2 regions of the Dorea ammoniilytica genome follow, and region 2 is predicted to be linked to the other one. Evidence: riboswitches for the same ligand, from Rfam matches in the RefSeq annotation. Region 2 holds a riboswitch; the other holds the start of a gene.
The links. A riboswitch is a leader RNA that binds a small molecule or an ion and turns the genes downstream of it on or off. The one in region 2 is predicted to bind FMN.

Region 1 (11,310 bases), on a different contig from region 2:
AGAATTTGAAGGACTTGAGAGCATTACCATTCGGATTGAAGAGGAGGGGCAGAGATAATGAGAGAGAAAGAGTTAGTATGTATCGGATGTCCTCTGGGCTGCAGCCTGAAAGTGACCATCCAGGACGATAGCACCATGGAAGTAACTGGCAATACATGTCCGAGAGGAGCGGACTATGCCAGAAAAGAACTGACAGATCCAAGACGGATCGTCACGTCTTCGGTTCCGGTGGAGGGAGGTCATCTGCCATGTGTATCTGTGAAGACAGAATCAGATATACCAAAAGATAAGATATTTGACTGTATCAAAGCACTGAAAGATGTGAAGCTTCAGGCTCCGGTGAAGATCGGACAGATCGTATTGCCGGATGTGGCAGGTACAGGGGTTAACGTGTTGGCAACTAAGAATATTCAGGCCCTGTAGCAGAATCAAACAGAGAGGATGAATTGTATGGAGCAGTATGTAATGGCCCTGGATCAGGGGACGACCAGTTCCCGCTGTATATTGTTCAATCATGCGGGGGACATCTGTGGTATGGCACAGAGGGAATTTGAACAGATTTATCCGCATCCGGGCTGGGTAGAGCAGAATCCGAGAGAGATCTGGTCATCCCAGTATTCCGTTATGGCACAGGTGATGGCGGAAAATGGAATTGATGCGAAGCAGATAAAGGGAATCGGTATTACGAATCAGAGAGAGACGACGATTATCTGGAACCGTTATACGGGTGAGCCGGTGTACAATGCAATTGTGTGGCAGTGCCGTCGGACAGCGGAGATGATTGATGCATTAAAAGAAGAGGGATTCGATCAGGTGATCCGCGAGAAGACGGGATTGATCGCAGATGCGTATTTCAGTGCCAGCAAGATCGCATGGATTTTAGATCATGTAGAAGGTGCCAGAGAACAGGCTGAGAAAGGCGATTTGCTATTTGGAACAGTAGATACCTGGCTGATTTGGAATCTGACCGGGGGACTGGTACATGTGACCGATTATACGAATGCATCCCGGACGATGTTATTTGACATTCATAAGTTGTGCTGGGATGAGGAAATCATGGCGAAGTTCCGTATTCCACGTGCAATGCTGCCGGAAGTAAAGCCATCCAGCTGCATTTACGGTTATACGGATGAGAAAGTTCTGGTAGGTAACGTGCCGATAGCAGGTGCAGCAGGCGATCAGCAGGCGGCACTGTTCGGACAGGGATGTTTTCAGCCTGGAGATGTGAAGAATACATATGGTACAGGATGTTTCCTGCTTATGAACACAGGAACAGATCCGGTAATGTCAGGCAATGGACTCCTGACAACGATCGCGGCCAGCACAGATCCGGCGAAGGTAGAGTATGCATTGGAAGGCAGTATCTTTGTAGCCGGAGCAGCTAATCAGTGGCTGCGTGACGGCATGCGCCTTGTAGAGAATACGCCAGAGACAGAAATGTACGCCAGTCAGGTGGAAGATACAGATGGCGTATATATTGTTCCTGCATTTGCGGGAATGGGTGCTCCTTACTGGAATCAGTACGCCAGAGGTACAGTGGTTGGACTGACGAGAGGTTGTACCAGAGAGCACTTTATCCGTGCAACGCTGGAATCTATCGCATATCAGGCATATGATGTGATTAAAGCGATGGAAGAAGATGCAGGAGTACAGTTGAACGTGCTGAAGGTAGATGGAGGTGCCAGCGCCAATAATATGCTGATGCAATTCCAGGCAGATATCAATAATACCATTGTGCATCGTCCGAAATGTATTGAGACTACAGCACTTGGAGCAGCATATCTGGCAGGACTTGCAACCGGATACTGGAAGAACAAAGACAAGATCAAAGAGAACTGGCAGCTTGGAAGAGCATTTGAGTCAGAAATGGATAAAGAGAAGAGAAATCAATTGCTGAAAGGCTGGAAACGCGCAGTGCGCTGTGCGATCGCCTGGGCAGAAGATGATGAGTAAAATCTGAATAATAAAGAGCTTTTTATAGACGACATCTATAAAAGGCTCTTTATATTAAAATTACTGATTGGAAATTCCAATAAATGTGAGTTATAATAAAAACAATAAATGATTGACATGGCAATTAGCCAATTCTCTAATAAAAGAACCTTTCAAGCCCGCTACTTGAAAGGTTCTTTTATTAACGTGTTTTTATTAATCTTTATTAATCACGCCGTCCAGATAACATTCCAGTGATCTGCGCATATTCTGCTCAAAATCAGCCTTGCCATTTTTCAGACACCATTCGAATACATTTCCGATAACAATCATACGGATATCGGTGCTGACATCCTCTAACGGACGACGGAGTGCAATTGCTCCGGCATCGATTGATTTCTGGAGATAATTGTGTACAGTCAGAATCGGATAAGGACGTTCCGTACGAATATCCGGATTCAGTGACTGGTTCTTAGGCGTATAATAGTTGGATATGAATTCCAATCCCAGTTCCTTGCAGTATTCTACATAGTTTAGATAGACATGGACGATAGTGGTGATCGCTTCTTCGGCACTGCCAGGCAAATCCAGCAGATCAGGATTAATACTTGGCTGTTCCTCGATATAATAGGAAAGAAGATCATCCTTTGTCTTGAAATGATGATAAAAACTTCCGTTGGATACGCCGGCCTCTTCGCAGATGTTCTTTATAGAGAGAGCTTCATATCCTTTTTCCTGCAGGATAGTCTTGGCTGCTCGGAAAATCCGTCCCTTGGTTTCCTTTGATTTGAGTTGCTGTTTGGATAACTCCTGTGTATCAGACATTGTAAATACTCCTTTACGTTGATGGATTCAGTATAACATAAGAAGTGTACAAATACAAGAAAACCGAGTAAGCTCTGTAATGCTATCCATACTATGTTTTTGTCGTGCATTTGAAAGAAAATATACAAATTCGTTGAATATCCTTAACCTAATTCCTGAATGCCTTCAGCAGCAACGACAGTTTCTTTTACCTGAAAATATTTTTTTGTTTCGCTGATGACAACCTTACGCAGACCAAGAAGTGCAATCAGGTTAGGAATACCCATCAGGGCATTGGTAATATCTGCAAGCATCCAGATTGGATCAAGGGTCATGAACGGCGCAATTGCAATAGCAAGAATATAAATAATCTTAAAAGGCTTAATACTCTTTGTAGTTCCGGTCAGATATAAGATACAACGTTCACCATAATAATTCCAACCAAGAATTGTAGTAAATGCAAAGAAAATCAGACCAAATGAAATCAAATAAGTTCCAATATTGATCGGAAGTCCGGCATTATAGGCTTCTGTGACGAGAATACTTCCGCTTAACTCTGAATTGTCAAGCAGACCACTGGAAATAACAACAAGACCAGTCATCGTGCAGACAACAATCGTTGTAAAGAATACACTTGTCATAGAAATCAGACCCTGCTTTACACAGGAATTCGTTTTTGCGGCAGCGGCAACGATCGGAGAACTTCCGAGTCCGGCTTCGTTTGTATATACACCACGAGCAACTCCCATTCTCATAGCTGTCATAAATGAGATCACTGCAGTTCCGGCAGTTCCGCCCAGTACAGATTCTTTAGAAAATGCACATGCAAAGATGCGACCAAATGTAGCAGGAATTACCTTGCAGTTCCATACAAGAATCAGAACAGATCCGCCTACAAAGAAAAGTGCCATGAAAGGAACGATGAATTCCGCTACTTTGGAGATGGATTTGATTCCACCTAATGTTACAACAGCAGTCATAATGGTAATAATTGCACCGACAAGTAATACTGGAAGATGAAAAGAAGTGCTTACCGATTCTGTAATCGCATGTACCTGTGGAAAAGTACCACTTCCGAGAAGTGCAGTTACAGCGCCAAAAAAGGCAAATGATTTCGCGAGCCATTTGAATTTGTCGCCGAGACCATTCTGGATATAATACATAGGTCCGCCGGCAATCTCACCATTCTCGTCCGTTGTACGGTATTTTATGGCAAGAAGCCCTTCGGCGTATTTCGTAGTCATACCAAGAATTGCGGATACCCACATCCAGAAGAGAGCACCGGGACCGCCGATACGCAGAGCGGTTGCAACACCGACAATGCTTCCGGTTCCGATACAAGCTGCAAGGGTAGTACAAAGAGTTGCAAAAGATGAAACGTCTCCGTCTCCATCTTCTTTTTCAAAAATACACTTTAATGCTCTTGGGAATTTTACGACTTGCAGTCCACCTAACGCGATCGTGAAAAAAAGCCCTGTTCCCATAAGTAAAAAGAGAGTGGGTGGTCCCCAAACAGCCGTCTGAATTTTTGCTAATACATGTGTTAATACATCCATAATATAAATGCCTCCAATATTTTTCGCTTTATTTGATAATAGACGGAAGTGAAAAATATTCTTCGTGAAATACACATGATGAAAAATTATATTTTTTGCTTGAGTTCATCCTAGCACATGAGAAATAAATGTGCAATAAAAGTTATTTCTTTCACGTGGATGATATTTTTTGGACATGACCGCAGAGCTAATAGTTGCCAAGTTTACTAAGATATTTGTCAATAGTAACGAGACGTTTTTCAATTCCTTTTGCTTTGTGACTGATTGTTTCCAGTAAAGCTTCAGATACAAACTGTGGGGCAATCATGGAATTGAAAAATGTATTGCTGTCTACAGGAACAGTCAGAAGCACGGTAGCATACTTGGCAAGTTCAGAGCTTGGTTTGTCTGTGATAAGGATAATCTCAGCTTTGGCGTTATAAGCCATTTCGGCAGTAACCTTATCTTGCAAGGAATACCTTGGAAAACTGAAAAGAATCAGACAATCGGTATGGGAAATATTGCACATATGATCGATCGGACTCATAGTGGTAGTGGTGGTCATTGTTACGTGTGGCACCATCTGTTTTAAATATAAGATAAAGTAATCAGCCAGGCAGATGTTTCCCCGTGTGGCTGCGATATATTTATGTTTACAGGAAACAATTATATCAGCAGCCTTTTCAAAGTTCTGAATAGGATTATGAATAAAAATTTCTTCCAAATTATGGGCGGCATTTTTAAAATGACGGTTAATATATTCGGCAGAAGTATCCAGTTTTGCCTGCTTGGCAATTCTCTGGGAAGGAGTCGTGATACTGCTGGAGATACTGAGAACTTTATCCTGGTAGTCTTTTCGCAGTGCTTTCTGAAAGTCTATAAATCCGGAAAAACCAATCGTGCGACTGAAACGTATGACAGAAGATTCGCTGACACCAAGTTTCAGAGCAATTTCGGTAGATGTCATAAAACAGGCATCGGATGCATTGTCCAGAATGTATTCAGAAATAATCTTTTGTGTTTTGGTCAGGTGTGCTGAGTGAAGTAAATCCTGCATATTTTCCATAGTCTTATCCTCCGGGAGATTATATTAATAGTTAGATTTAAACATGAAAAAGAAATTCGCGCAAGATGTGAAAGACATTTCTATAGAAGAAAAAGCATAATATTAAGTGAAAAAATAAACTTACTGGTGAAAAAAATAACTTTTATTGTAATCTAAAACAGTCTGTGTTAGTATTGGGTCAGACGGAAGAGAAGAATATTATTCAACAAAAAAGAAAAATGAAAAATAATATTCACTCAAAAAACAAACGGATTAAAATTTTTAGGAGGATTTTAAAATGAAAGTAGGATGCGTAAAAGAGATTAAAAACAACGAGTTTCGAGTAGGTATGACTCCTGACAACGTAAAGAGTTATGTGAATGCAGGACATGATGTCTATATCGAAAAAGGAGCCGGAGAAGGATCAGGATTCTTAGATGCTGAGTATGAGGCAGCTGGAGCTAAGATGATCGATACTGCTAAAGAAGTATGGGACACTGTTGAAATGATGATCAAAGTAAAAGAGCCGCTTCCGGAAGAATATCCATTATTCCACGAAGGACTTATCCTTTATACATATCTTCACCTTGCAGCAGATAAGCCGCAGACAGATGCTCTGCTTAATTCCAAAGTAAAAGGTGTTGCATACGAGACACTGATTGAAAGAAACGGAAGCATTCCTCTTCTTGCACCAATGAGCCAGATCGCAGGACGTCTGAGTATTCAGGAAGGTGCTAAATATCTTGAGAAGAGATTCGGTGGAGAAGGAGTTCTCCTTGCAGGCGTTCCGGGAACACCGAAGGCTAACATCGTAATCCTCGGTGGTGGATCTGTAGGAACTAACGCATGTAAGATCGCTGTAGGAATGGGCGCTAACGTAACCATTATGGATATCAACCTTCAGAGACTTGCTTATCTTGATGATATCTTTGGAGCACGTATCCAGACACTCGTATCTAACGATGCTAACATTGAAAAAGCAGTGAAAGAAGCTGACCTTGTAATCGGATGTGTTCTGATCCCAGGAAAATCTGCTCCGAAGCTGTTCAAGAAGAAATATCTCAAAGAGATGAAACCAGGCGCAGTATTCGTAGACGTTGCTGTAGACCAGGGTGGATGTGGTGAGACAACTAAGGTTACATACCATGATGATCCGATCTTTATCGAAGACGGTGTTGTTCATTACTGTGTAGGCAATATGCCAGGAGCAGTTCCGAGAACATCTACAATCGCTCTGACAAACGCTACACTGTCTTACGGACTGCAGATCGCAGGCAAGGGACTGGAGCAGGCATGTAAAGATAACGAAGTAATTTACTCAGCTATCAATACATACGATGGAAAATTAACATGTAAGAACGTAGCAGACAGCTTTGATTGCTATGAATACACAGATGTCAGAACTGTATGCTAATTAGCTGCAATTATAATAAGTAGAAACTGAATGATTAATTCCTATTAACGGAAAGTGCCGGTATCTTTAAGGTGCCGGCATTTTCTGTATCACGGGGTGTTTGTATGGAACTGTCATTGTCTGAATTTCGGGTAGTTAAGATGGAAAAACACATTGTAATCACAGAATGGAAAAGGTATACTATAAGGCATGCAGAGCACATACATAAGTGCACATTAAGATGTTGCAGAAAGGGTGTATATATGGATATTAATCAGAAGATAACGGAAGAACTTGGTGTCAAGCGGTGGCAGGTAGATGCGGCTGTGAAGCTGATTGACGAGGGGAATACGATTCCGTTTATTGCACGATATAGAAAGGAAGCGCATGGTACATTGGACGATGAACAGCTTCGTAAGCTGGCAGAGCGACTGACCTACCTGCGCAACCTGGAAGAGAAAAAAGAACAGGTATTGGCAAGCATTGAAGAACAGGGGAAACTTACAGAGGAGTTGCGAGACAGGATCCTTGAGGCACAGACGCAGGTGGCAGTGGATGATCTGTATCGTCCGTATCGTCCGAAGCGTCGTACCAGAGCAATGATTGCGAAAGAGAAAGGACTGGAGCCGCTGGCTATGCTGATGCTGCTTCAGCAGTCCAAAGAGCCGTTGGATAAATTGGCATCAGCTTATATTAATCCGGAGAAGGAAGTAAAGACTGTTCAGGATGCGGTGGCCGGAGCAAAGGACATTATTGCGGAGCAGATTTCGGATGATGCGGCTTACCGCAGCTGGATCCGCAATATGACTGTGAAAAAAGGCAAAGTAGTATCGCAGGCAAAGGATGCAGAAGCGGAATCTGTCTATGAGATGTATTATGAATTTGAAGAAGCAGTGGTTAAGATCGCGGGACACCGTATTCTGGCACTTAACAGAGGCGAGAAGGAAAAATATCTGACGGTGAAGATCGAAGCACCGGAAGAAGATATTCTGCGTTACCTGAAGAAAAAGATGTTACATGGAGATCATACTGAAATCACAGCAGCTATTGAAGCAGCAATTGAGGATGGATATCAGAGACTGATCGCACCGGCTATCGAACGCGAGATCCGGAATGAACTGACAGAGAAGGCAGAAGATGGTGCAATCCAGGTGTTTGGCAAGAACCTGGAACAGCTTCTGATGCAGCCGCCGATCGTTGGCCGCACAGTACTGGGGTGGGATCCGGCATTTCGTACCGGTTGCAAGCTTGCGGTGGTAGATCCAACCGGGAAAGTTATTGGCACTACGGTTATTTATCCGACGGCACCAACTACTCCACAGAAGATTAAAGCATCCAAAGATCTGCTGAAGAAGATTATCCCAAAGTATAATATTTCTTTGATCTCACTGGGTAATGGAACTGCATCCAGAGAGTCGGAACAGATTATTGTGGAGCTTCTGAAGGAAATTCCAGAGAAAGTGCAGTACGTAATTGTAAATGAAGCTGGTGCATCTGTATATTCTGCCAGCAAGATTGCAACAGAAGAATTTCCTAAATTTGATGTGGGACAGAGAAGTGCAGCTTCTATTGCAAGACGACTGCAGGATCCGCTGGCAGAATTGGTTAAGATTGATCCGAAATCCATCGGTGTCGGACAGTATCAGCATGACATGAATCAGAAGAAGCTTGGCGAGGCATTGCATGGTGTTGTAGAAGATTGTGTAAATAAAGTCGGCGTAGATCTTAACACTGCCTCTGCACCGCTGCTCTCGTACATTTCCGGTATCTCCGGAACAATTGCCAAGAATATCGTGGCGTATCGGGAAGAAAATGGAAGATTCAAGAGCAGAAAAGAACTCTTAAAAGTAGCGAAACTCGGACCAAAAGCATATGAGCAGTGCGCCGGATTTATGCGAATTCACGAGGGTGCTAATCCGTTGGATGAGACAAGTGTACATCCGGAGTCTTACGAAGCTGCTAAGAAGCTGTTGGAAAAACAGGGATTCCAGATATCCGATATCACAGGCGGTAAGCTTGCGGGATTGTCACTTACGATTCGCGATTATAAGAAGACGGCACAGGAATTGGGCGTAGGAGAGATTACTCTGCGTGATATCGTGGCTGAACTGGAGAAACCGGGCAGAGATCCACGTGATGAGATGCCGAAACCAATCCTCCGCACGGATGTGTTGGATATGAAAGATCTGAAAGAAGGTATGGTTCTCAAAGGAACAGTAAGAAATGTTATTGATTTTGGTGTGTTTGTAGATATCGGTGTACATCAGGACGGACTGGTGCACATTTCTGAGATTACCAATAAGTTCATTAAGCATCCACTGGAAGCAGTTAGTGTTGGCGATGTCGTGGATGTGAAGGTTCTGAGTGTGGATCTGAAGAAGAAACGAATCGCACTTACCATGAAGAACGTATAAGTAAGAATGTATAAAAAAGAGGTTTGAATGACTGTGTTTACAGCGTTCAAACCTCTTTCTATATAATGAGTTATGATACTTTGGGATGGTTACTGCATCCGAAATACCGGACGGATCTTCTTGTAAATCAGGAATACGATCAGGGAATCGATGATTCCTTTTAAGATATTAAATGGTGCGACTGCAAATGCCACAAAGGTAAACAGGCTGGTAATATGAGCATTGACTGCAGTTCCCATTCCTACAAGTGCCTCCATTGGCATACCGAAAGCTTTGCCGTAAGCTGGAAGCAATACAAATGCATTCAGGAAACATCCAAAGATTGTCATCAATACAGTACCTGTTGCCATACCGATGATGGCACCCTTTCTGGTATGCATTTTGCGGTAAATGATTCCTGCCGGTACAACGAAAGAACATCCGAGAAGGAAGTTGGCAAGTTCACCAACACCTGCGGTAATCGTGCCGTTGATTGCAAAGTTCAGAAGAATTTTGATCAGTTCGATCGCAGCACCTGCAACTGGACCCATAGCAAAACATCCTACCAGTACCGGTACTTCACTAAAGTCAATCTCGTAAAAGGCCGGTGCAAATGGCAGTGGGATCTCGAAAAGCATCAGTACAACAGAGATGGCTCCGAGCATTCCAATCTGTGCGAGAATCCTTGTCTTAGAAGATGTGTGTGTGCGTTCGTTAGTTAATGTGTTATCCATTTTCTTTCTCTCCTTTTGATGTGGATTATAAAAGGAAGAACTCTTCTCGAAATGTGCGTAGAGAATGCAAATAAAAAAACCCGACATTATATGCCGGGGTCAACTATCATTCAAATGATACTGCACAATCCTTCTCTCATCCAGACTTTACTGTCGGTTCTGGAATCTCACCAGATCAGCTGCTGCACTGTGTAGGATACAACAGGTCGCGGACTATACCGCCGGTTGGGAATTACACCCGACCCCGAAGAATTACTATTCCATTTATGTTGTAAGGATAGCACACTATATCCAAGAATGCAAGTCTCTTTACATGAAAAATGGATTCACGTATAATAATTGTTACAGCTGACCACAGGTGTGCTAGTTAATTTTAAGATTTTGTAATCAAAGGAGAATGATATGCAATATAGAAAAGATCGATATGGAGAACCAATTTCTTTGCTGGGATATGGTTGTATGAGATTTACAAAAAATGGTAACAGCATAGATCTCGATAAAGCGGAAAGGGAATTGATGCTTGCCATTAAAAGTGGTGTGAATTATCTGGATACAGCATATATCTATCCGGGAAGTGAGGTGGCAGTTGGCGAGATACTACATCGCAATCACTGCCGGGAAGAAATTAGGCTTGCAACCAAATTGCCGCAGTATTATATCAAGTCAGGTGCAGCAATTGAAAAATATTTTAATGAACAGCTCACACGTCTTCAAACAGATTACATTGATTATTATCTGATGCATATGCTGACAGATGTTGCGGCATGGGAGAAACTGAAGAAGCTTGGTATTGAAGCTTGGATCACACAGAAAAAGAAAGAGGGCAAAATTCGCAATATCGGATTTTCTTTTCATGGTAATACGGAGATGTTTATCCAGATTCTGGATGCTTATGACTGGGATTTCTGCCAGATTCAGTATAACTATATGGATGAACACACGCAGGCAGGAAGGACAGGGCTTCAGGAAGCGGCAAAACGTGGGATTCCGGTAATTATCATGGAACCTTTACGCGGTGGAAAACTGGTGGATCTGTTACCGGAAAAAGCAAAAAAGCGAATTGCAGAAGATCCAAAGAAACGTACTCCGGCAGAACTGGCATTCCGCTGGCTGTGGGAACAACCGGAGGTGACCTGTGTGCTTTCAGGGATGAATTCAGAAGAAATGATCCGTGAAAATGTTCGTATAGCATCGGAAGTACAGACTGGCGAATTTACAGAAGAAGATTTCTCATTGATCGAGGCGGTAAAAAAAGACATACAGGACACCCTGAAAGTAGGATGCACCGGATGCGGATATTGTATGCCATGCCCGAAAGGAATTGACATTCCGGCAGCTTTTCGTTGTTATAATCACATGTATACAGAAAAGAAAGGCGCGGGACGTCATGAGTATCTTCAGACAGTCTGTCTTCAAAAAGACTTCCGACCTGTCAGTGCCTGTGTGGAGTGTGGCAAATGTGAGAGCCACTGCC
Region 2 (11,310 bases):
GTGGTTTTGCGCGCTTCACGCTTTGCCTCCAGATTGGAGACAATGACGGTACAGGCTGCATCACCGGTGATGTTGACGGTTGTACGTCCCATATCAAAGATACGGTCTACTCCGGCTACCAAAGCAATGCCATCAACAGGAAGACCAACAGAAGTAAGTACCATAGCCAGCATGACCATACCTGCACCCGGTACTCCGGCGGTTCCGATAGATGCCAGTGTAGCGGTAAGAACGATGGTCAACATCTGTGGAAGAGTGAGCTGGATGCCGTAGCAGGAAGCAATGAAGATAGCACAGACACCCTGGTAAATGGCTGTACCGTCCATGTTGATCGTCGCTCCCAGAGGCAGTACGAAAGAAGCAACTTCTCGTCTGGCACCGAGCTTTTCAGTGCACTCCATGTTGATCGGCAGAGTTCCTACAGAAGATGCACTGGAAAATGCAAACATGATTGCCGGAAGCATGCCTTTAAAGAATTTCAGTGGACTTAAACCGCCCATAGTTTTTACCGTCAGTGAGTACACGAATACTGCATGTACAATGTAACAAATATATGCTGCCAGAAGCACCATTGCAAGAGAACCGATAATAGCAGGTCCGTTGGATGCGATGACCGGGCACAGTAAACAGAAGACACCGATCGGTGACAGCTTCAGAATCATTTCCATACATTTCATAAAAATGTCATTTAGATCGTTGAATGCATTTACGACACGGATATTTTTCTCACCTACAAGGATAATCGCAAATCCAAGAAGAACAGCCATGACGATGATCTGCAGCATGTTAGCTTCTACCATAGGAGATACGAAGTTGGATGGGAACATATTCACAAGTGTATCCATAAAGGATGTGGCTTCGGTTGCTTCATAAGTCAGATCCGTAGTAGCAACTACCGGGAACAGACTTTTAAAAAGATTACCGCCGGTCAGACCGATCGTAACAGCAAATGCAGTCGTGCAAAGATAGAAAATAACCGTTTTCAGACCAATGGCGCCCACCTTTTTGATATCACTCATAGAAATGATACCGCACATGATGGAGAATAATACAATAGGAACGACGATGAATTTAACAAGGTTCAAGAATATCGTTCCGAAGGGTTTGATGTAGGATTCGGCAAAGTCTGCGTGACTCTGCAAGAGTAATCCTGCAATGATGGCCAGTACAAGTGCAATAAATATCTGCATGGCCAAAGACATTTTTTTCTTTTCTTTCATTTTATCAATTCCTCTCTTTGAAAAAGAGACACTGCGCCTACTGCAATGTCTCCGTTGACGATTAATTATACCATGATACATTTATAAAAACAATTCCTTTCAAAAATTTCAAAATATTCCAAAAAATTCAAAAAAATAAATAATATTTACAGCTGTGTCAGAAAAGTATATAATAAATCTCAGCAGATAATGTTACTGCAATTACAACTCGATATAGAATCAATAAGTCTTTGTGGCAGGGTGAGAGTCCCTACCGATGGTATAGTCCATGACCCGCGAGAGCGGCTGATCTGGTGACCTTTATGGAATTCCAGAACCGACGGTATAGTCCGGATGAGAAAAGACATTTTCTGCAAAAATAAAGCCCGGAGCGTAGATGTTCCGGGTTATTTTTATAGGAGGATCCGATATGAACGGAAATGAACAAGAAGTAACAACAGTAAGTAATCAGGTACACAGCGCATCGAGGATGAAGGTGAAAAAGATTGCATTTATAGGTCTTATGGGAGCTGTCAGTGCAGTACTTATGCTTATGCGATTCCCGATTCCATTTATGCCGCCATTTCTTTCGTTTGATCTGTCTGGTGTGATGGAGATTATGGGAGGCCTAATGTTTGGACCGGTAGAAGCACTGTGCATTATCGTTGTGAAGATATTGCTTCAGCTTGTGATGCAGGGAACGATGTCGCTTGGTACCGGAGAACTGCAGAATTTTCTGTTAAGTTCTGCTTATGTGTTGCCGGCAGTGTTTATTTATCACAGAAAGAAGACAAGAAAAAGTGCTGCTCTCGGAATGGCTGTCAGCTGCTGTGTGGTAGCTGTAGTTGCAGTTCTTACTAATTTATATCTTATTATACCGTTTTATGTGAAATTATTCGGTATGTCCATGGGTGATATTATTGCAATGTGTAATGCTGTCAATCCAGCCATGAAGGATACGGTAAGCCTTGTTATTTTTGGACTGCTTCCATTTAATCTGATCAAATATGGGGCAACATCGGTGGTTACATTTATTATTTATAAGAGATTAAGTGGTGTGATAAGAGGAATCATTAACAGATAAAGAGGAGATTAGGGATGAAATTTACATTAGATAAAGACATTATATACGAACAGGCTGTTGAAAGAATGTTTGAAATGCTGGGAGACTGGAAGATTATGGCTTTGGCTTCCAGCGTGAATGACTATGTAATGGTAAGAAACGTAAGCTGCCTGTTTTATGATGAGAAAATCTGGTTTAAGACAGACAAGAATTTCCGGAAAACAAAACAGCTTCTGGAAAATCCGCATGTAGCATTGTGCTGGAGTGGAGTACAGGTGGAAGGAATTGCGATTAATAAAGGATTGGTGGTAGATGAGCCAGACAGACGTTTTGAAAAAGGATATAAAGAACATCTGTGGGAAAGTTATAACAAATACAGTCATGAAGATACAGAAATCCTGATTGAAATAGAGCCAAAGTATGTGGAAATCTGGGATACCAGTGATGAGGGTTACGCATTCCAGCTGTTTATAGATTTTGAAAACAAAACGGTAGAACCTAAAATTTACGATCAAAAATAAATCAAAAATAATAATAAATTTCAAAAAAAGCTTGCATATTTTAAAACAGTATGCTAACATTAAATGCGGTCACCATGGAAGTGGTGATAGCATAAGGCTCCATGGTCAAGCGGTCAAGACATCGCCCTTTCACGGCGGTAACCCGGGTTCGATTCCCGGTGGAGTCATTTGATTGAAGAATTCAATCTTGCAACACATCATGCCGATGTGGCTCAATTCGGTAAGATTGACCACGTCAATCGCAGGCAGAGCTGATGATTACAAATCAGCTGCTTGCAACACATCATGCCGATGTGGCTCAATTGGCAGAGCAGCTGATTTGTAATCAGCAGGTTATCGGTTCGAGTCCGATCATCGGCTTAGTCCTTTAAGGGACGTCATATGGACCTTTAGCTCAGCTGGTTAGAGCAATCGGCTCATAACCGATCGGTCCTGGGTTCGAGTCCCCGAAGGTCCACTAATCCAGCACAAGAGCGTCTGGTATAGACGCTGGGTGCATGGTGATTTAATTTAATATTTGGCCCAGTGGCTCAGTTGGTTAGAGCGCCGCCCTGTCACGGCGGAGGTCGAGAGTTCGAGTCTCTTCTGGGTCGTTTTGGGATCTTAGCTCAGCTGGGAGAGCATCTGCCTTACAAGCAGAGGGTCACAGGTTCGAGCCCTGTAGGTCCCATTCGCAACAAAGTTGCGAATCACAATTGAATGCCGCAGTGGCGGAACTGGCAGACGCACAGGACTTAAAATCCTGCGGGACTAACCTCTCGTACCGGTTCGATTCCGGTCTGCGGCATTAAGTAAAAATAAGAGAACCGTTGAAATTACAGCGTTTCTCTTATTTTTTATAATAAGAAGCAAAGTTTGGAGAGTCGAGCATTTGCCTATAACGGAAAGATTGGACCATATCAAGAATATGAATGGGCTTCGCCGATTGGTCGAGAACAGTGGTAGTTGGAGGATTTATTTAAATGGGGAAACATGAAAAGGAAAGAGATGGATTCAAGAGCAGGACAGGGTTTGTCCTGGCCTGCATCGGGTCTGCGGTTGGTATGGGAAATATCTGGCGATTCCCATATATGGTGTCAGACTGGGGCGGCATGACATTTCTGCTGCCATATATTTTGTTTGTAATATTGATTGCGTCTACCGGAGTGATTGAAGAGATGGCGCTGGGACGGGCAGCGAAAGGTGGTCCGATTATAGCATTTGGCAATTGCACGGAGATGCGAACTGGTAATGCGAAAGTGGGAAACACAATCGGCTGGATTCCGGTGTTGGGATCGCTTGCCATGGCAATCGGATATACAGTGATAGTCGGATGGATTTTTAAATATACATTTCTTGCGATCACGGGTCAGATTGCAGACATGGGTCAGGATATGGATGTGATCGGAGGAGTGTTCGGAAGAACCGCAGCAGCATTTGGAAATAATTTCTGGCTGGTTATTGCTGTACTTATAACAGCTGTTATTATGGCAATGGGAATTGCCGGGGGAATCGAACGTGCCAATGGTGTCATGATGCCGCTGCTGTTTGTGTTGTTTGTCGGTCTGGGAATTTATATTTTTACATTGCCGGGAGCGGTCGGTGGATATCGCTATATATTTACGATTAATCCAAGTGGACTTTTGGATCCTAAACTTTGGATCTACGCGTTTGGACAGGCGTTTTTTTCATTGTCTATTGCCGGTAACGGAACTGTGATTTATGGATCGTATCTGAGTGAGTCGGAAGATCTTGTGAGTTCAGCACGTAATGTGGCGATTTTTGATACGATTGCAGCGATGCTTGCGGCGTTGGTGATCATACCTGGTATGGCAGTTGGCGGTGCGGAATTGTCGTCGGGTGGTCCGGGACTAATGTTTATTTATTTGATCAATGTATTTAATGGTATGGCAGGTGGCAAAATAGTAGGAATTGTATTCTATATTTGTGTGCTGTTTGCTGGTTTAAGTTCTCTTGTGAATCTGTATGAAGCGCCAATTGCTGCTATGCAGGAGATATTTGGAATGAAGCGTGCGACTGCAGTGGGAAGTATTGCAGGATTCGGATGTATCAGTGCGCTTATGATCCAGGGGATCGTTTCGGGGTGGATGGACGCGGTATCAATCTATGTCTGCCCGCTGGGTGCGATGCTTGCAGCAATCATGTTTTTCTGGGTGGCTGACAGAGAGTTTGCACTGAAAGCTGTGAATACCGGACGAGAGAAAAAGATTGGAGCGTGGTTTCTGGTGCTCGGAAAGTACGTGCTTGTTCCGCTGGCATTTGTGGCATTAGTTGCAGGGGCACTGCTTGGTGGTATAGGATAAAGTGGTGGAAATAAACCCACAGGGGAATGCAGATATTTTATGCGGCAAGAAAGGTGTAATACCTGAATTGGTGTATTGGATTGAAAAAGAAAATAATGAAATAAATTGGAATCTCATACTGCGATGATGTGGTATGAGATTTTTTTGCTTTACAGGAAATTGCTTTCCTGTAAAGTAAAAAACGCTCCGCGAGAATGTGCCAAGGCACATTCTTTGTTATTGTGAAGAGGTAGTTGTGTTAAAAAAGGAAAATAGTAAATAAAAACTGTGCAAAACAACTAAAAAATATGTAATTACACATGAAGTATTGACAAAATGACGGTAAAAGCTGTAGTATTGTAGTACAGATTTAAGGGAAACGGAATAAAACTAGAAGATGGTTTTATCCAAAAGTCATGCAAAAGGAGGAAAGGACATGAAAAAAATGAAGAGAGTTGTAGCAATGTTACTGGCTGTAGTGATGGTGTTTGGTCTGGCTGCTTGTGGAAGTAAGAAGAGCGGTGATGACAGTGGTAAGGAGGAAAAGAGTAACTATCCAGAAAAACAGATCACACTTATTTGTCCATTGGCAGCAGGTGGCGGATCAGATACGATCAGCAGATTGTTTGCAGCAGCTATGGAGAAAGAATTAGGTGTATCAGTTGTTGTTGAGAATAAGCCGGGTGCAGGAGCAGGTGTTGGATTGGAAGCAATTGCATCTTCGAATCCGGACGGATATACAATTGGATATATCCCAGCGGAAGTTACGACTGTAGAGGCAATGGGTAATGCGACTGTTACACCAGAAGATTTTGAGTACATTTGTACAGCAATGAAGATTAGTGCATTAATCTGTGTTCCGGCTGACAGTGAATGGGATAGCCTTGATGACTTGATTGCAGCTGCAAAAGAGAATCCAGGTTCAATTACAATTGGAACAGCAGGTGTTGGTAATGCATATGAGTTAGGCCTTAGATCTATGCTCGAAGCAGCAGGTATTGAATTAAATATTGTCAATTTCAGTGGCGGAACAGCTGAGGCAATTACAGCTATGATGGGTGGTAATGTCCAGTGCTGTACAGCTGGAACAGCAGAAGCAATTTCATATGTTAATTCTGGAGAATTTAAGGTTTTGTGTAACCTTTCTTCTGAGCCGTCAGAATTACTTCCGGATGTACCAACAGCTACAGAGCTTGGTTATGAATGCAATGGTGGATCATGGGGAGCATTTGCGGTACCGGCAGGAACACCGGATGATGTGATTGAAGTTCTTCGCAAGGCTGGTGAAAAGGTTATGAATGCAGATGACTTCAAAAAAACATTATCAGAAAAAGGATTTGATGAATATCATGTAGATGGCGCAGAATTTAAAAAAGATGCTATGGAAATGTATAAGACAAATTCTGATATTATTAAGGAATTTAATTTGTCTGCGAATTAATAACTATTGAATTAAGTAGAAAAGAGATTGTTTTTTGTAGGAACAGAGACTGTTTGAACTTGAAGAAGAGGGGCAGGGGCTTATAATAAGTGCCTGCCCGATGCGGCAAAATAAAGGGGGTTCTTACTGTGATTAAAAAAGGTGATACGATTCCTGGAATATTTTCGTTGATCATAGGTGGATTTACATTGATTTATATTCACCAGAATCCAAAGATGGTTGTTCTTGGTGGAACAGATGGTGCGGGTGTAGGACCGGGATTCTTTCCGTTCATTTGTGCGGTTGCGTTGATCATATGTGGCGTATTGCTCACAATACGTGGAATACGTCAGCACGGAGAAGTTGATTATTTTATGCTTACGGAAGAAAAAAAGAATAATTTGAAAATAGGTGCATTGTTGACGGGATTTATTTTAATCTTCTTGATTGCATGGAAGATAAGTGAAATGTTTTTCCTGATTCTTCCGGTCTATGTGTTTGCAGTAAATAAATTATTTAGACGTAGCATGATTTTTTCATTACTTTTTACAATAGGCATGACTCTTTTTGTCTATGGTTTGTTTGCTAAAGGTTTTACGATTCGTTTTATGCCGTAAAGGAGGTGAGAGAATGTCCGCACATATATTAGCATCAGCTTTTGTGGAATTATTAACGCCATCGGTAGTTCTTTATCTGGCAATTGGAGTACTTCTTGGAACGATGATAGGTGCGCTACCGGGTTTGTCAGCAACAATGGGGGTGGCACTTATTACGCCGATTACATTTTGGCTGGATAAGGTAGATGGATTTGCAATGTTAATGGGGCTTTGGAATGCTGCAATTTTTGCGGGTGGAATTACTGCAATTTTGATTAATACACCGGGAACACCGGCTTCCATTACGCAGGCATGGGATGGCTATCCTTTGTACAAAGAAGGAAAAGGTGGTTTGGCACTTGGGATCAACGTAGTGTTCTCTTTTATAGGTGGTATGATCTCCATTATTTTACTGATTTTGTTAGCAGATCCGATCGCAAAGATAACAATTAAGTTTGGACCGGCGGAATATGCGATGGTTGCCCTGTTTGGAATGACTATGATGATCGCAGTTTCTAACGGAAAAGTGTTGAAAGGCATTATGTTAGGCTTCTTAGGACTGCTGTTATCCACAGTAGGACTTTGCCCGATATCTGGTCTGCAAAGATTTACGTTTGGTTCAATTCAATTGCAGTCAGGTATTAATTTTATCCCGGTTATGATAGGATTGCTTGGTCTCGGAGAAGTGTTTTTCCAGGTTTATGAATACAATGAGGAAAAAGCGAAGGCCGAGATGGAGGCGCGTAAGGTCAGCCAGTCATTAGGGCGTGTGCTTCCATCTCTTAGCGAAATGAAAAAATGGACACCACGCTGTGTCCTTGCAGGTATTGCAGCTACGATTATCGGTGCTATTCCGGCAGCCGGCGGAGATATTTCAGCTATTATCTGTTGGGGTAATTCGAAGAGATTCAGTAAAGAAGGAGAAAAATACGGTCACGGTTCAGCTGAAGGACTGGCGGTATCGTCAAGTGCCAATAATGGTGTAATTGGTGGGGCAATGTGTACAATGCTGACGCTTGGAATTCCGGGAGATGCAGTTACGGCGGTATTACTGGGTTCTCTGATGATGTATGGAATGACTCCAGGTCATGCGATGTTTAATGAGCAGATTGGTTTTACGGCACAGATTATGGTGTTGATGATTTTGGCTAATCTGGCATTTCTTGTCATAGGTCTTGGAACGGCTAAGATTTCAGCGAAGCTTTTAAATATGAGCCAGCCGACCGTGTGGGCAGCAGTTGGAGTATTGTGCATTGTGGGCTCTTACTGCATTAACAATAGCTTTTTGGATGTTGTTGTTATGTTTATTATGGGAATTTTGGGCTTCTTTTTGAAAGTTTATGATTTTCCGTCGGGACCTCTTGTGTTGGGATTGCTGTTGGGCAGTACGGTAGAGAAAAATGTTCGAACGGCATTAGTGATATCACGGGGAGATGTGAGCTGTTTTGTGACTCGTCCGATTAGTCTGATCTTATTAATTTTAATTATTGCTTCTTTCTTAGTACCTATTATTCAAACGACGATTAAGAAGAATAAAGCAAGAAAGGCATGATGGTGATTTGACATGAAATATGTAAATAAATTAAGAGAAAAAATAGCGAAAGGACAGTTGAATTTTGGTACACACTGTTCCTGTACAGATTTGTCTTTTTATGAATTATGTGGACAATTGGATTATGATTATGTTTGGATTGATGCGGAACATGGTGCTATGAGTAATCCGATGATAATCAATGCAATCCTGGCTACGAATGCTGGTGGAAATGCAGCTATTGTGCGAGTGGTAGATCATTCCGTTGGGAATATAAAACCAGTATTGGAAAATGGGCCGGATGGTATAATATTTCCGTTAGTGAATACAGCAGAAGATGCCAGAAAATGTATTGAAGTATGTAAGTATCCGCCAGAAGGAATTCGTGGGTATGGACCTAGACGTTCTCAGTGGTATGGTGGCATGAGTGATGCGGAATATTTTAAGCAGGCCAATGATAGTATTATGCTTTTGATGCAGTGTGAACGAAAAGAAGCAGTGGATAATCTGGATGAAATTCTGGCAGTGCCAGGAGTGGATGGAGTAATCTGTGGATTGAATGATCTTTCAGCATCTATAGGAAAATTTGGTCAGGTGAATGATCCGGAGATGATAGATTTGATGGAACAGATGATTGCAAAATGTAAAAAGGCCGGAAAACCATTTGGTGCTTCTATCGGAGTGAATTATGATGTGGCAAGATTTTGGATGGAAAGAGGAGCTTCTTTCCTTTCAATAGGATTTCCGCAAGATTATTATATGACATTGGGTAAGGAAGTGATTCAAAATATCCGTACAATTGAGAATGAACGGATGGTATAGAAAGGATGATATTTTTTGATCTATGCAAATATTAAGGATGCGATGCGGTATCAGGGGATTCATCCAGGATTGGATATAGCATTAAAATATGTGAATGACGAGTTCTTGTCAACATTAGGACGCGAACGGGTATCAATAAAGGGTGATGATGTCTATGCGTTTAAAGTTGATCTGCGAACGAAGTCAGAAACGGAAACATTTTTTGAAAATCATCATGAGTATATAGATATTCATGTTGTGTTAGAAGGAGCAGAGAGAATGGATATTGAGATTCCGGATAAACTTAAATTGTATGAAGAACATCCGGAAACAGATGCTTACTTTTTTCATGGACAAGGAGGACAATCGGTGATTCTGACGCCAGGCAAATTTCTGGTTGCATTCCCGGAGGATGCACATAAGACTTGCGGCATGATTGAAATACCTCAGAAGTTCATAAAAGCGGTATATAAAATACGTTTATAATAGGTTTGCTGACAGGCTGTGGCACTAAAATTAGTGTGACAGCCTGTTGATTATAACAACACATTTGCGAGAGAGTGTGATATAATAAAACAAGTGTGAACTGTTTGGTAGTTTTTGGAAAATAGTTAATGATATGAGGAGAAACAGTATGAATGGAATGCCGGTTGGAAATGTTCTACAGAAAGACCATTTGTATGAACAGGTGGCAGATCTGTTGGAACAACAGATATTGAATAATTATGAGGATGGAGCAAGATTGCCATCGGAACAACATCTTGCAGAGGAATATAGTGTCAGTAGAACAATTATTCGGGAATCTTTAAAACTTTTAAAAGAAAGAGGTTTAATTGATTCTAAGACCGGTAGCGGATCGTATGTAACCAGACCGGAGGCGCAGAATATTGCAGATGTAGTATATCGGATTATTCAAATGGATCAGATTGATTATGTAAGTGTGTTCGATATGCGAATGATTTTAGAAATGGAATCCATAAGTCGTGCGGTTAATCATGTGACGACTGCGGAAATGAAAGAGATGGAGCATTTGCTGGAACTTCTGAAGGATCCGAAACTGTCTAATGAAAAACGTTCAAAATATGACTTTTCATTTCATTATATGATTGCAAAAGCATCTGGAAATCCATTGCTTGCATTGATGACGGAAGCAATTGGAACGATTTGTCAGGAAATGATTCATAAAGCTTTTTTATTGCAGGATAGTTTGCAGGACAGTATCGCAAGACATAATTTGATTATGAATGCAATTAAGGCAAGAGATGAAAAGGCAGCGAAAGAGGCAATGCGTGGACATCTGGAGCGTTCAAAACGTAATTATGAAGAATATCTGCAGAGACAGCAGGAAGGATAAAAGGAGATAGCGTAGAACGACTGAGGATAAAGTAATGGGATTACTTTTGTGTATAAAATAAAAGACATGGAATTACTTGACACTTTAATCTGAATATACTATATTAGGAAATGAGTTAGGAATAGCCAACTCATTTCTTTTAATCAACGGTTAGATAAAACTAATCCAAATGTGTCAAAACTAACTTATGGGTTTAAAGAAAAAGAATAATTCATGCAGAATGGGTGACACTAAAAGAACTGAAAAGTGTCTGACAGGCTGAAAGGAGACCTCGGAATGGAAAGATATCTGGTGGAGAACTGTTCTCCAACGCTTGCTTCGCTGAAAACCGGGAATTTATTTTCATATAAATACGATTCGCTGGAAGAAGTAGAATTCTATGTGGAATTCTGGAATCAGTGTATGGCAGAGAAAGGGGTATCCGTATGTATTCTGAAGATCCGAAAGCAGACGGCATTGATCTACGTATTCAGAAAAAACTTTCTTGAGCGTGATATGAAGCGTCCGGGAGTGGCGGAACTTCTGAAAAAATGTGGATACGAA

Region 1: linked by a shared signal. The riboswitch ahead of OCV65_RS12665 (ECF transporter S component) and the one ahead of OCV65_RS05510 (ECF transporter S component) in region 2 are both predicted to bind FMN.

What each region holds. Positions count from the first base shown of each region.
Region 1 covers NZ_JAOQJV010000025.1:13,604-24,913, reverse strand. The annotation lists gene OCV65_RS12705 (NAD(P)/FAD-dependent oxidoreductase) at 1-58, shown strand, start outside; gene OCV65_RS12700 (DUF1667 domain-containing protein) at 58-423, shown strand; gene glpK (glycerol kinase GlpK) at 451-1,953, shown strand; gene OCV65_RS12690 (TetR/AcrR family transcriptional regulator) at 2,149-2,757, opposite strand; gene OCV65_RS12685 (alanine/glycine:cation symporter family protein) at 2,901-4,292, opposite strand; gene OCV65_RS12680 (MurR/RpiR family transcriptional regulator) at 4,480-5,337, opposite strand; gene ald (alanine dehydrogenase) at 5,615-6,730, shown strand; gene OCV65_RS12670 (Tex family protein) at 6,973-9,123, shown strand; gene OCV65_RS12665 (ECF transporter S component) at 9,213-9,836, opposite strand; FMN riboswitch at 9,961-10,092, opposite strand; gene OCV65_RS12660 (aldo/keto reductase) at 10,239-11,310, shown strand, end outside.
Region 2 covers NZ_JAOQJV010000004.1:188,329-199,638, reverse strand. The annotation lists gene OCV65_RS05515 (dicarboxylate/amino acid:cation symporter) at 1-1,220, opposite strand, end outside; FMN riboswitch at 1,443-1,569, shown strand; gene OCV65_RS05510 (ECF transporter S component) at 1,630-2,283, shown strand; gene OCV65_RS05505 (pyridoxamine 5'-phosphate oxidase family protein) at 2,298-2,783, shown strand; tRNA gene OCV65_RS05500 (tRNA-Glu) at 2,879-2,950, shown strand; tRNA gene OCV65_RS05495 (tRNA-Thr) at 3,071-3,143, shown strand; tRNA gene OCV65_RS05490 (tRNA-Ile) at 3,167-3,240, shown strand; tRNA gene OCV65_RS05485 (tRNA-Asp) at 3,303-3,376, shown strand; tRNA gene OCV65_RS05480 (tRNA-Val) at 3,381-3,453, shown strand; tRNA gene OCV65_RS05475 (tRNA-Leu) at 3,485-3,570, shown strand; gene OCV65_RS05470 (sodium-dependent transporter) at 3,746-5,086, shown strand; gene OCV65_RS05465 (tripartite tricarboxylate transporter substrate-binding protein) at 5,502-6,506, shown strand; gene OCV65_RS05460 (tripartite tricarboxylate transporter TctB family protein) at 6,635-7,102, shown strand; gene OCV65_RS05455 (tripartite tricarboxylate transporter permease) at 7,116-8,633, shown strand; gene OCV65_RS05450 (HpcH/HpaI aldolase family protein) at 8,646-9,434, shown strand; gene OCV65_RS05445 (NanQ anomerase/TabA/YiaL family protein) at 9,450-9,899, shown strand; gene OCV65_RS05440 (FadR/GntR family transcriptional regulator) at 10,048-10,767, shown strand; gene OCV65_RS05435 (DUF3793 family protein) at 11,044-11,310, shown strand, end outside.